4 regions of the Streptomyces sp. NBC_01471 genome follow, and region 2 is predicted to be linked to each of the others. Evidence: riboswitches for the same ligand, from Rfam matches in the RefSeq annotation. Region 2 holds a riboswitch; each other region holds the start of a gene.
What was found. A riboswitch is a leader RNA that binds a small molecule or an ion and turns the genes downstream of it on or off. The one in region 2 is predicted to bind thiamine pyrophosphate.

Region 1 (3,064 bases), 2.9 Mb from region 2:
AGACCGAGGCGCCCCACAACCCGAGTGACTGGACCGCCACGAAGGAGACGCTGACGCCGAGGAGCGTGTACCAGAACATCCGCGGCCGGGAGGTGTCCTGCGGCAGGTAGCGGCTGAAGTCGCTGGCGTACGGAGCCCACGACAGCGCCAGACTGAGCGCGATGGTGCTGGTCAGTACGAACGCACCGGCGCGGTCGGCGCCGTGGGCGGCGGCCGCGTGCTGGACGCTGTCCGGGAGTCTGAAGGCCAGGGCGGCGAAAGCGGCGGCGAGCACGAAGGTCATCAGCTTCTGGAGCCGGTGGATCGCTTCGTAGCCCAGCACTCCGAGGGACCCCTGTCCCAGCATCATCACCAGTACGCCCAGCCAGAAGGGCCAGCCGCAGAGCCGGGCCAGCGCGTCTCCGCCGAACAGCCCGATGAGTGCGTCCCAGGCCACCGACGACAGCCATTGCAGCAGGCCGGGCACCAGGACGGAGCGGCCGAACGCGAGCCGGGCCAAGGGCAGTTGACCTGCCCCGGTGCGGCTGCCCCAGGTTCCGAGATACGCGGTGGGAACGGCGCCGATCAAGGTGCCCAGCACAACGGCCGCCAGGGCGGTGGGCACGTCCAGACCGAGCGCGATACCGACGGTGCCGGTGAACACGCCGGTCATGGTCAGATTCGGGGCGAACCACACGGTGAACAGCCGGCCCGGGCCGCCATAGCGATGGTGCCCGGGCACCGGGGCGATGCCGCGTGCCTCGATACGCAAGTCGCCGGGTTCGGCGGGCATCCGGCCGTCGAAGACGGATCGCGGACCTGTGGCCGACGTGCTGCTGGGAGCAGGTGGAAATGACATGAGCGACATCCCTCCGCCAGTGCTAACTGGTTCAGGTTCGGCGGGTGTGATCTCAGCCCCTGGACGGGGCACCCCGTGTCCGGTACGACGGCAAGGCTAACGTGCGGCGCCACGCTGTCCGCGGCGAGGGTGCGCAGCCGCGGGGGGCGACGGCGACGAGCAGGGGGTCGCTGTGTTCACCAGGCCGGACGCTGCACCCGCCGCTCAGCTGGTGAAGAAGTCACTGACCGCGGCGGAGAACTGTCCGGGCTCCAGCGCGTGCACGGTGTGGCCGACCGGGATCGTGATGGTCCTGCAGTCGGGGATTTCCGCTGCCATGTCGGGGATCCGCTCCTGCGGCATCGAGCTGTCCGGGCCGCCCGTCACGATCAGCGTCGGGGCGACGATCTCGCCGAGCCGTTCGGCCCACTCGGGACCGGGCTCGCGGATCTCGTTCCTGATGGCGGGCACCACGTTCCAGTCGTAGTCGACCGGGTCTTCGGGTCGCTCCGGTTCGGCCACGTCCCTGGGGTACGGCGGCGGGGTCTCCTCCAGGACGAGCCGCTCCACCCGGTCCGCGTGCTCCTGGGCGAGCAGGTAGGCGACGACGCCGCCCATGGAGTGGCCGACGACCCCGACCCGGTCCAGTTCCAGTTCGTCCAGGAAGCCGAGTACGTCGTCGCGCATGAGCTCGAACGAGTACTCGTCCGGCCAGTCGCTCTCCCCGTGTCCTCGCAGGTCGAGGGCGTACACCCGCCACTCCTCGCCGAGCACCCGCCCGGTCTCCTCCCAGGTCGCGGACGAACCGCCGAGGCCGTGCAGCAGCACCACCGGCGCGCCGAAGGGGTCGCCCCAGGTGCGGTACGCGAGCCGTACGTCGCCGACATCGACTACTGAGTGATCGTCCATACCGCAGACGCTACAGCGCGCGGGCCGGTGCATCCGCCGCCGTGGCGCACGGAGGCCGTCCGGTTGCGTGGAGTCACCTTCGGGCAAAATAGGTGATACACCCTGCCTACCTTTCGCCACCCTCCGCGCGCCATCGGTCAGGATCAGTCCGGGGCGTGTCCAATTCGCTCAACTCCTTTCACCCCAGGGGGTGTACGGCCTCCTGGGTAGCTGATAGGAAAGCTTCCTAACAGAACATCGCCGCACGAACTCCCCTTGGAGGACCGGTGAAAGCCCCCCACCGCACCACCGCTGGACGCAGCCGGAGGATCATCACGCGCACCGTGCTCGGGCTGGCCCTGGTGGCCGTCCCGGCCACCGCCTACGCGACCAACGCCCCGGCGGAGCACGTGAGTTCACACGCCACACGGCACGTCGCCACGGCGGCGACAGGACTCGACGACCCGGCGAAGAAGGAGATCGCCATGAAGCTGGTCTCCAGCGCCGAGAACTCCTCACTGGACTGGAAGGCCCAGTACAAGTACATCGAGGACATAGGAGACGGCCGCGGGTACACCGCCGGCATCATCGGGTTCTGCTCCGGCACCGGCGACATGCTGGACCTGGTGAAGCTGTACACCGACCGGGAGCCGGGCAACCCGCTCGCCAAATACCTCCCCGCCCTGGAGAAGGTCAACGGCAGCGACTCCCACTCGGGCCTCGGATCGGCCTTCGAGAGCGCCTGGAAGACCGCGGCCAAGGACACCGCCTTCCAGACCGCCCAGAACGACGAGCGCGACCGGGTCTACTTCAACCCGGCCGTGAAGCAGGGCAAGACCGACGGCATCGGGGTCCTGGGCCAGTTCGCCTACTACGACGCCATCGTCATGCACGGTGACGGGGACGACAGCACCAGCTTCAGCTCCATCCGCAAGAGGGCCCTGGCCAAAGCCAAGACCCCGGCACAGGGCGGCAACGAGACCACGTACCTCAACGCCTTCCTCGACGCCCGGGTCTGGGCGATGCAGCAGGAGGAGGCCCACAGCGACACCAGCCGGGTCGACACCGAGCAGCGCGTCTTCCTGAAGAACGGCAATCTCGACCTGCACACGCCGCTCAGCTGGAAGGTATACGGGGACCCGTACAGCATCAGCTGACCGGCCCGCGGGCACGGGGGCGGGGCGCGTTCTGCACCACTGGTGCGGAACGCGCCCCGTATGTCATGCCACCGTCAGTGCCGCACGGTCAGTGCAGTGCGGCTGCCGCCTTGGCCACGGCCTGCTGCGTCGAGTTGTCATCGGCAGCGGGCTCGCCCGGGGTCTCCGGGACCCCGGCGTCCTTCCTGCGCCCCAGGTGGTT
Region 2 (3,064 bases):
GGCAGCGCTCGGCCGGATCCTCGCGGAGGAGAACGCCGGCTGAAGCCTGCGGCCCGAGGCCCGAGGCCCGAGGCCCGGGCGAGGGCGCGTAGCCGGGGTGCAGAGCGGGGCGGCTCAGTGCTTGCGGCGGCGGCCCCCGCCGCCCCGCGTGATGCCCCCTCCCGCGAGCGCCCGGCCCACCCCGCGCGACGGGCGGTCGGTCCCATGGCCCGCACGGTCGGCCGAGACCACGAGCGCGGCGAGCGCCGTGGTCACCGGCACCGAGGCGACCAGGCCGATCGAGCCCACCAGGGTCCGTACGATCTCCTCCGCGACCAGCTCGGAGTTGGCCACCGTCCCCACACTGCTCTGCGCGATGGAGAAGAGCAGCAGCAGGGGCAGCGCCGCACCGGCGTAGGCCAGAACGAGGGTGTTGACGACGGACGCGATGTGGTCGCGGCCGATCCGGATGCCCGCCCGGTAGAGCCCGCGGGCCCCCATCGTGGGATCGGCCTGGTGCAGTTCCCAGACCGCTGAGGTCTGTGTGACCGTCACGTCGTCCAGCACCCCGAGCGATCCGATGATGACGCTCGCCAGCAGCAGCCCGCTCATGTCGATGTGCGGGTAGAGGCCGTGGATCAGTCCGGTGCTGTCGTCGGTGTTGCCCGTCAGGCCGGCCCAGCCGATGAAGAGCGAACCGAGCAGCCCGATCAGCATCAGCGAGATCAGGGTGCCGATGACGGCGACCGAGGTCCGCGCCGTCGGGCCGTGGCAGGTGTAGAGGGCGATCAGCATGATGGCGCTCGCCCCGATGACCGCCACGACCAGCGGATTCGAACCGTGCAGGATGGCGGGCAGGATGAACAGCGTCAGCACGGCGAAGCTGACGGCCAGCGCGACCAGAGCCATCAGCCCGCGCAACCGGCCCACGGCGACCACCACCAGCGCGAAGATCCCGGCGAGCAGCGCCAGCGGGAACTTCCGGTCCACGTCGGACACCGAGTACTGCAGGTCGCGGGGGGCGTCGGGGGCGTACGCGACGATCACGCCCTGCCCCTGGTGCAACTGGCGCGGGGAGTCCGACCGGACGATCTCGGCGAAGGTGCGGCCCTTGTCCTTGCCACTCGTCACCTCGATCTTCGCCTTCTTGCACGGGGCGCCCTGCGGGGCCGCACCGGCACCGGCCTGCTGCTCCGCCGCGCTCTCGCCGTCGGTACCACTCCCGCTCCCGCCCCCGTCGGCCGTCGACGACTGGTCGGCGTGCAGGTCCTTGCAGTTGACCGCGGTGATCTCCACCACCTTGCCCTGCCGGGTCTGCCGGTCGAACCCGACACCGCTGCGGGCATGGTGCGGGTCCCCGTCCGGCCAGAAGACCGCGAGACCGGCAACGACCGCCGCCGCGAAGGGAATCAGCACGGCTGCGATGACCTTGCGCAGGTGCCTGGACACCGGCGCGGCAGGGCCGTGACCGTGCGGGTGGCCGTGCCCGCCGGGGGACGGTTCAGGGAGTGGTGTCACCGCCAGATCATCGCAAGAAGGGGGAGGCCCTCTGTTCAGCGTGCGCTCTTGGGCACTAGCGTGGGGGGCACCTTTGCACACGCGGGAGCTCGGAGCACCGGGCTGAGAGGGCGCTGATCAGCAGTCTGCTGAGAGCTGCGCCGACCGCCGAACCTGTTACCGGGTAATGCCGGCGTAGGGAGTAGGTCTCATGACCACAGTGGATGCACGCACGCCTGCCACCGATCAGGACGAGCGCAAGCCGGGCTGGCACAAGGGATATGTCGCGGGCCCGGAGGGCTCGCGCGCGGATCTCCGGGTGCCCGTCAGGCAGGTGCACCTCACCAATGGGCAGGACGTGACGCTGTACGACACGTCAGGCCCGTACACCGATCCCACCGTCGAGACCGATGTCCGGCGCGGGCTCGCCCCGCTCCGGGAGAACTGGATCATCGGCCGCGGCGACACCGAGGAGTACGCGGGCCGCCCGGCCCGCCCCGAGGACGACGGGATCAAGCACACATCGCCGCGCGGAGGGCTCCGTAACCTCGACGCGGTCTTCCCCGGCCGTCCCCGCCAGCCCAGGAGGGGGCGCGAAGGGCGCGCGGTGAGCCAGCTCGCGTACGCCGTGCGCGGGGAAATCACCCCGGAGATGGAGTACGTCGCGATCCGGGAGAACGTCTCCCCCGAGGTCGTACGGGAGGAGATCGCCGCCGGCCGGGCGGTCCTGCCGGCCAACGTCAACCACCCGGAGATCGAGCCGATGATCATCGGGAAGCGCTTCCTGGTGAAGGTCAACGCCAACATCGGCAACTCCGCGGTCACTTCCTCCATCGAGGAGGAGGTGGACAAGATGACCTGGGCCACCAAATGGGGCGCAGACACGGTCATGGACCTGTCCACCGGGCGCAATATCCACGCCACCCGCGAGTGGGTGCTGCGCAACTCCCCCGTGCCGATCGGCACGGTCCCGCTCTACCAGGCCCTGGAGAAGGTCGATGGCCAGGCCGAGGAGCTGACCTGGGACATCTACAAGGACACGGTCATCGAGCAGGCCGAACAGGGCGTCGACTACATGACGGTGCACGCGGGGGTGCTGCTGCGGTACGTGCCGCTCACCGCACGCCGCAAGACCGGGATCGTCTCGCGGGGCGGCTCGATCATGGCGGCCTGGTGCCTGGCGCACCACAAGGAGTCGTTCCTGTATGAGAACTTCGAGGAGCTCTCGTCCATTCTGGCCTCCTACGACGTCACCTACTCGCTGGGCGACGGACTGCGGCCGGGGTCGATCGCGGACGCCAACGACGAGGCGCAGTTCGCGGAGTTGCGCACCCTCGGGGAACTCAACACGATCGCCAAACGTCATGGTGTACAGACGATGATCGAGGGTCCCGGTCACGTCCCGATGCACAAGATCAAGGAGAACATCGACCTCCAGCAGGAGATCTGCGAGGAGGCCCCCTTCTATACGCTCGGCCCGCTCACCACGGACGTGGCCCCGGCGTATGACCACATCACCTCCGGCATCGGGGCGGCGATGATCGCCTGGTGGGGCACGGCCATGCTCTGCTACGTCACGCCCAAGGAG
Region 3 (3,064 bases), 2.1 Mb from region 2:
CGCCGTGGCCGAGACCGGCGAGAAGCCGTTCCGCGCCAAGCAGCTGTCGCAGCACTACTTCGCGCGGTACACCCACGACCCCGCCGAGTGGACCGACATCCCGGCCGCCTCGCGCGAGAAGCTGCGGGAGGCGCTGCTTCCCGACCTGATGAGCGTCGTGCGCCACATCAGCTGCGACGACGACACCACCCGTAAGACGCTCTGGAAGCTGCACGACGGCACGCTCGTCGAGTCGGTGCTGATGCGCTACCCGGACCGGGTGACGATGTGCATCTCCTCGCAGGCCGGCTGCGGTATGAACTGCCCCTTCTGCGCCACCGGTCAGGCGGGCCTCGACCGCAACCTCTCGACCGCCGAGATCGTGCACCAGATCGTCGACGGTATGCGAGCGCTGCGCGACGGTGAGGTGCCGGGCGGGCCCGCGCGGCTCTCCAACATCGTCTTCATGGGCATGGGCGAGCCCCTCGCCAACTACAAGAGGGTGGTCGGCTCGATCCGCCGGCTGACCGACCCCGAGCCGGACGGTCTCGGGCTCTCGCAGCGCGGGATCACCGTGTCCACGGTCGGTCTGGTGCCGGCGATGCTGCGCTTCGCCGACGAGGGCTTCAAGTGCCGCCTCGCGGTCTCGCTGCACGCGCCCGACGACGAGCTGCGCGACACCCTCGTCCCGGTGAACACGCGCTGGAAGGTCCGCGAGGTGCTCGACGCGGCGTGGGAGTACGCCGCGAAGTCCGGCCGCCGGGTCTCCATCGAGTACGCGCTCATCCGCGACATCAACGACCACGCCTGGCGGGGCGACCGGCTCGGACGGCTCCTCAAGGGCAAGCCGGTCCACGTCAACCTGATCCCGCTCAACCCGACACCGGGCTCCAAGTGGACCGCGTCCCGGCCGGAGGACGAGAAGGCGTTCGTCGCCGCCATCGCCGCCCACGGTGTCCCCGTGACCGTACGGGACACCCGTGGCCAGGAGATCGACGGAGCGTGCGGGCAGCTGGCGGCCGCGGAGCGGTAGGGCCCGTGTAACGTGGGCCGCACATTTTCATATTCCGACAGGGGAGCGCCACAGCGCTGAGAGTGCGGCACGCCGCAGACCCTCTGAACCTTGCCCGGGTCATTCCGGGTAGGAAGTTCGGTCACTACTCAAGCTGTTCAGCCCTGCCCGTTTCCGCGGGCAGGGCCGCGTCTCTTCCTGGATGTCCCCATCCCAGGAGGAATCAGTGAGTACCACCAAGCGAGCGCGCACGTCCGGCAGAACGCTGACCACCAGGAGGCTCACCGTCACGGCGCTGGCCGCCGCGCTGGGCGTCTCGACGCTCGCTGCCTGCGGAAGCTCCGGCGACTCCGGTTCGGGCGCCAAGAACTCCAAGGTCGTCACGCTGGTCAGCCACGACTCGTTCGCCGCGTCCCCCGCCGTGCTGAAGGAGTTCACGAAGGAGACCGGCTACACCGTCCACGTCCTGAAGAGCGGGGACGCCGGAGCCGCGCTCAACCAGGAGATCCTCAGCAAGGGATCCCCGCGCGGCGACGTCTTCTTCGGCGTCGACAACACCCTGCTGTCGCGGGCACTCAGCAACGGCCTCTTCACGCCGTACCGGGCCAGGGGTCTGGACCAGGTCGATTCCGGGGTACAGCTCGATGCGGCGAAGCACCGGGTCACCCCCATCGACAGCGGCGACCTCTGCGTCAACTACGACAAGAAGTACTTCGCCGACCACAAGCTCGCCCCGCCCAAGAGCTTCGACGATCTGATCAAGCCGCAGTACAAGAACCTCCTCGTCACCGAGAACGTCGCCACCTCGTCGCCCGGGCTCGGCTTCATGCTCGGCACGGTCGCCCGGTACGGGAACGACGGCTGGCAGGCGTACTGGAAGAAGCTTGAGGCCAACGGCGTCAAGGTCGACGACGGCTGGGAGCAGGCGTACAACAACGACTTCTCCGGTTCGGCCGGCGGCAAGAAGGCCAAGGGCGACCGGCCGCTCGTCGTCTCGTACGCGTCGAGCCCGCCCGCCGAGGTGCTGTACGCCAAGCCGCAGCCGAAGACCGCCCCCACCGGTGTCGTCACCTCCACCTGCTTCCGGCAGATCGAGTTCGCCGGGCTGCTTGACGGCGCGAAGAACGAGAAGGGCGGCAAGGCCCTGATCGACTTCCTGATCAGCAAGAAGTTCCAGGAGGACATGCCGCTCAACATGTTCGTGGACCCCGTGGTGAAGGGCGCGAAGGAGCCCGCGGTGTTCACGAAGTTCGGCGCGAAGGTCACCCGTCCCGAGACCGTCGCACCCGGCACGATCGCCAAGAACCGTGATCAGTGGGTCAAGTCGTGGTCCTCGATCGTCCTGAAGTAGAGCCCGCGGCGCGGAAGGGGCCGTCCGCGACCGGGCCGGGGCCAGCGAACAGGGCGGCCCGGCGGCGGACGGCGGTGCGGCTCGCGCTGATGGCCGTGCCCGTCACGTTCTTCGCCGTCTTCTTCGCCTACCCGGTCGCCGCCATCGTCGGCCGCGGCCTCAAGGCCGGCGGCACCTGGCAGTTCGGGCGGATCGGCGACGTGCTGAGCCAGCCCGACATCCTGCACATCCTGTGGTTCACCACCTGGCAGGCGTGCGCGTCGACCGGGCTCACGCTGCTGATCGCGCTCCCCGGCGCGTACGTCTTCGCCCGCTTCGACTTCCCCGGCAAGCAGCTGCTGCGCGCCGTGGCGACGGTGCCCTTCGTGCTGCCCACCGTCGTCGTCGGGACGGCCTTCCTCGCGCTGCTGGGCCGCGGCGGCCTGCTCGACCAGCTGTGGGGCGTACGCCTGGACACCACCGTCTGGGCGATTCTGCTCGCGCACGTCTTCTTCAACTACGCGGTGGTCGTGAGGACCGTGGGCGGCCTCTGGGCGCAGCTCGACCCGCGCCAGGAGGAGGCCGCGCGGGTGCTCGGCGCCTCCAGGTTCGCCGCCTGGCGCCGGGTGACCCTGCCCGCGCTGACGCCCGCGGTGGCCGCCGCCTCGCTGATGGTCTTCCTCTTCACCTTCACCTCCTTCGGCGTGGTGCAGATCCTCGGCGGACCCACCTTCTCCACGCTG
Region 4 (3,064 bases), 2.2 Mb from region 2:
CGCACCGCGATCAGCGTGCCGTCCCTGACCAGCTGGCGTACCCGGGTCACCTCGACGTCGAACATCTCGGCGATGTCGGGCAGGTGCAGCCAGGCGGGGATGAGAGCATCGGTTTTTGCGTCAATCTCGGTCACGGGACAAGCCTGCCATCCCGCACTGACAGTCGATACCCGGACTCAGCCCTTCAGGCGGCGCGTGCTCAGCTCCGGCCCGTCTCCGGGCGTACCGCCGACTTGAGCGGCACGGCCGGATCGGCGGTACGCACCGGATCCACCGGGGCTCCCGACTCGATGAGCTTCCGGCCCTGGGCCAGGTCCCGGGGCCTGCCGACGGCGAGCACCGCGACCAGCCGCCCCTCCCGCAGCCAGCACACCGACCAGGCCGGACCGGACGGGTCGCCGCGCCGGACCAGGGTGTCGGCGGCCGCGTGGTGGCCCGCGTACTGGACGAACCGGCCGAACTGCTCGGACCAGAAGTACGGCACCGGGTCGTAGACCTGCGGCGTCTCGCCGATCACGTCCGCCGCCACCGTGCGCGGCCCCTGGAGGGCGTTGTCCCAGTGGTGGACCAGCAGCCGCTCGCCGTACCGGCGGGAGGGGAAGGACGCGCAGTCGCCGACCGCGTACACATCGGCGACCGAGGTGCGCAGCCGCTCGTCGGCGGTGACCGAGCCGTCGGTGCCCAGCGCGATTCCGGAGCCGGCCAGCCAGCCGGTCGCGGGCCTGGCCCCGATGCCGACGAGGACGGCCGCGGCGGGCAGCCGCCGCCCGGACTCCAGGACCACGGCCCCCGGCTCGACGCGGGCCACGCGTGCGTGGGTGACGAGTTCGGCGCCGCTGTCGGCGTACCAGTCGGCCATGGGCGCCGCGATCTCGGCCGGCAACGCCCCGACGAGCGGCCGGCCGGCCGCCTCCACCACCGTCACCGCGCACCCCGCCTCCCGTGCGGCCGTGGCGAACTCGGCGCCGATCCAGCCGGCGCCCACCACCACGACGTCCCGCCGGTCGGCGAGGACGGCCCGCAGCCGCCCCGCGTCGTCGAGCGTGCGCAGCAGATGGACGCCGGGAACGCCCTCGCTGCCGGGCAGCGTGACCGGGTGGGCGCCGGTGGCGACGACCAGCGACCCGTACGGGACGGGGCCGCGCGAGGTGTCCAGCTCCCGTTCCCGCGGGCGTACGCCGGTCACCTCGCAGCCCAGCAGCAGCTCGACCCCGAGCGCGCCGAAGTCGACGTCGAAGGCGGAGCCCTCGGCCTTGCCGAGCAGCACGGACTTGGAGAGCGGCGGTCTGTCGTACGGCTGGTGGGACTCCTCACCGATCAGCGTGACGGGCCCGGTGAAGCCCTGGTCCCGCAGGGCGACAGCGGTCTGCACTCCGGCCATGCCCGCACCGGCGATGACGACGTTCCTCGGCTCACTCACCCGATCACCTTAAGCAGCTGACGCACCGTCAGGACAGGGGGCCGTCCCGGGACGCCTTACGGGGCGGCGCGGACCGGGGTTAGGCTGGCCACGCTGAACCACTCGCGGGAGTCCGGGCGTACCGGGCTGAGAGGGGGGCTGGACGGCCTCCGACCGTACGAACCTGATCCGGGTCATGCCGGCGAAGGGAGGGGCTGGACGCCCATGCACGCGCATCACGCCAACCACCACGCGCACCGCACCGACCGCGCGGACACGCTGCCCGACGTACTGATCATCGGTGGCGGGATCATCGGCCTCGTCACGGCCTGGCGGTCGGCGCAGCGCGGACTGCGCACCGCCGTCGTCGACCCGCAGCCGGGCGGCGGCGCCGCACAGGTCGCGGCCGGCATGCTGGCCGCCGTCACGGAACTGCACTACGGCGAGCAGGTCCTGCTCGGTCTGAATCTGGAGTCCGCCCGCCGCTACCCGGCGTTCGCGGCGGAGCTGGAGGAGGCATCGGGGCAGGAGCTGGGTTACCGCGCCTGCGGCACCCTCGCCGTGGCACTCGACCTCGACGACCGGGCCCGTCTGCGGGAGCTGCACGCGCTCCAGCTCCGCTCGGGCCTGGAGTCCGAATGGCTCACGGGACGCGAGTGCAGGCGCCTCGAACCGATGCTCGCGCCGGGGGTACGCGGCGGGCTGCGGGTGGACGGCGACCACCAGGTCGATCCGCGGCGGCTGGCGAAAGCGCTGCTCACCGCGTGCGAGCGGGCCGGGGTCACCTTCCACCGCGGCTGGGCGGAGCGGCTGACGGTGGAACGCGGCCGGGCTACCGGCGTCGTGCTCGCCGACGGCGTCGCGCTCACCGCCGACCGGGTGGTCCTGGCGGCGGGCAGCCTCAGCGGCCGGCTCGCCGGGGTGCCGGACGCGGTGCTTCCGCCGGTACGCCCGGTCAAGGGGCAGGTCCTGCGGCTGACGGTGCCGCCCGTGTACGCGCCGTTCCTCAGCCGGACCGTCCGCGCGGTCGTCCGGGGCAGCGATGTCTATCTGGTCCCCCGCGAGAACGGGGAACTCGTGGTCGGCGCGACCAGCGAGGAGCTCGGCTGGGACACCACGGTCACCGCGGGCGGGGTGTACGAACTGCTCCGCGACGCCCACGAGCTGGTGCCCGGCATCACCGAACTCCCGCTCACCGAGACGCGCGCGGGACTGCGTCCCGCGTCGCCCGACAACGCGCCGCTGCTCGGCCCGACCGCGCTGCCCGGCCTCCTGCTGGCCACCGGGCACTTCCGGAACGGCGTGCTGCTCACCCCCGTCACCGGCGATGTGATGGCCGAACTGCTCACCACCGGGGAGCTGCCCGCCGAGGCCCGCGCCTTCACTCCCCGGCGCTTCTCTCCCGTACGACAGGAGCAGCCCGCATGAACACGCCGCCCACGCCCACGAACGTGCCGCCGGTGGACGCACCTCCCGCGGACCCGCCGCCGGTCGACGTGTCGGTCAACGGCGAGCCCCGCAGGATCGCGCCGGGCACCACCCTCGATGTGCTGGTCACCGGCCTCACCAGCGCTCCGTCGGGTGTCGCCGCCGCGGTCAACGAGACCGTCGTGCCCCGGGGCAGCTGGTCCCGCACCGCGCTCGGCGACGGCGACCGCGTCGAGA

Region 1: another riboswitch for thiamine pyrophosphate. It lies ahead of OG285_RS04425 (cytosine permease); the one in region 2 lies ahead of thiC (phosphomethylpyrimidine synthase ThiC).
Region 3: another riboswitch for thiamine pyrophosphate. It lies ahead of OG285_RS07900 (thiamine ABC transporter substrate binding subunit); the one in region 2 lies ahead of thiC (phosphomethylpyrimidine synthase ThiC).
Region 4: another riboswitch for thiamine pyrophosphate. It lies ahead of thiO (glycine oxidase ThiO); the one in region 2 lies ahead of thiC (phosphomethylpyrimidine synthase ThiC).

Annotation. Positions count from the first base shown of each region.
Region 1 is NZ_CP109450.1:1,004,523-1,007,586, forward strand. It holds gene OG285_RS04425 (cytosine permease) at 1-847, opposite strand, end outside; TPP riboswitch at 830-924, opposite strand; gene OG285_RS04430 (alpha/beta hydrolase) at 1,043-1,726, opposite strand; gene OG285_RS04435 (chitosanase) at 1,993-2,862, shown strand; gene OG285_RS04440 (nucleobase:cation symporter-2 family protein) at 2,951-3,064, opposite strand, start outside.
Region 2 is NZ_CP109450.1:3,948,193-3,951,256, forward strand. It holds gene OG285_RS17345 (SsgA family sporulation/cell division regulator) at 1-43, shown strand, start outside; gene OG285_RS17350 (YibE/F family protein) at 115-1,497, opposite strand; TPP riboswitch at 1,569-1,695, shown strand; gene thiC (phosphomethylpyrimidine synthase ThiC) at 1,688-3,064, shown strand, end outside.
Region 3 is NZ_CP109450.1:1,803,675-1,806,738, reverse strand. It holds gene rlmN (23S rRNA (adenine(2503)-C(2))-methyltransferase RlmN) at 1-1,012, shown strand, start outside; TPP riboswitch at 1,042-1,145, shown strand; gene OG285_RS07900 (thiamine ABC transporter substrate binding subunit) at 1,218-2,342, shown strand; gene OG285_RS07895 (ABC transporter permease) at 2,432-3,064, shown strand, end outside.
Region 4 is NZ_CP109450.1:6,099,592-6,102,655, reverse strand. It holds gene OG285_RS27320 (Rv2175c family DNA-binding protein) at 1-134, opposite strand, end outside; gene OG285_RS27315 (NAD(P)/FAD-dependent oxidoreductase) at 200-1,420, opposite strand; TPP riboswitch at 1,515-1,627, shown strand; gene thiO (glycine oxidase ThiO) at 1,625-2,827, shown strand; gene thiS (sulfur carrier protein ThiS) at 2,824-3,064, shown strand, end outside.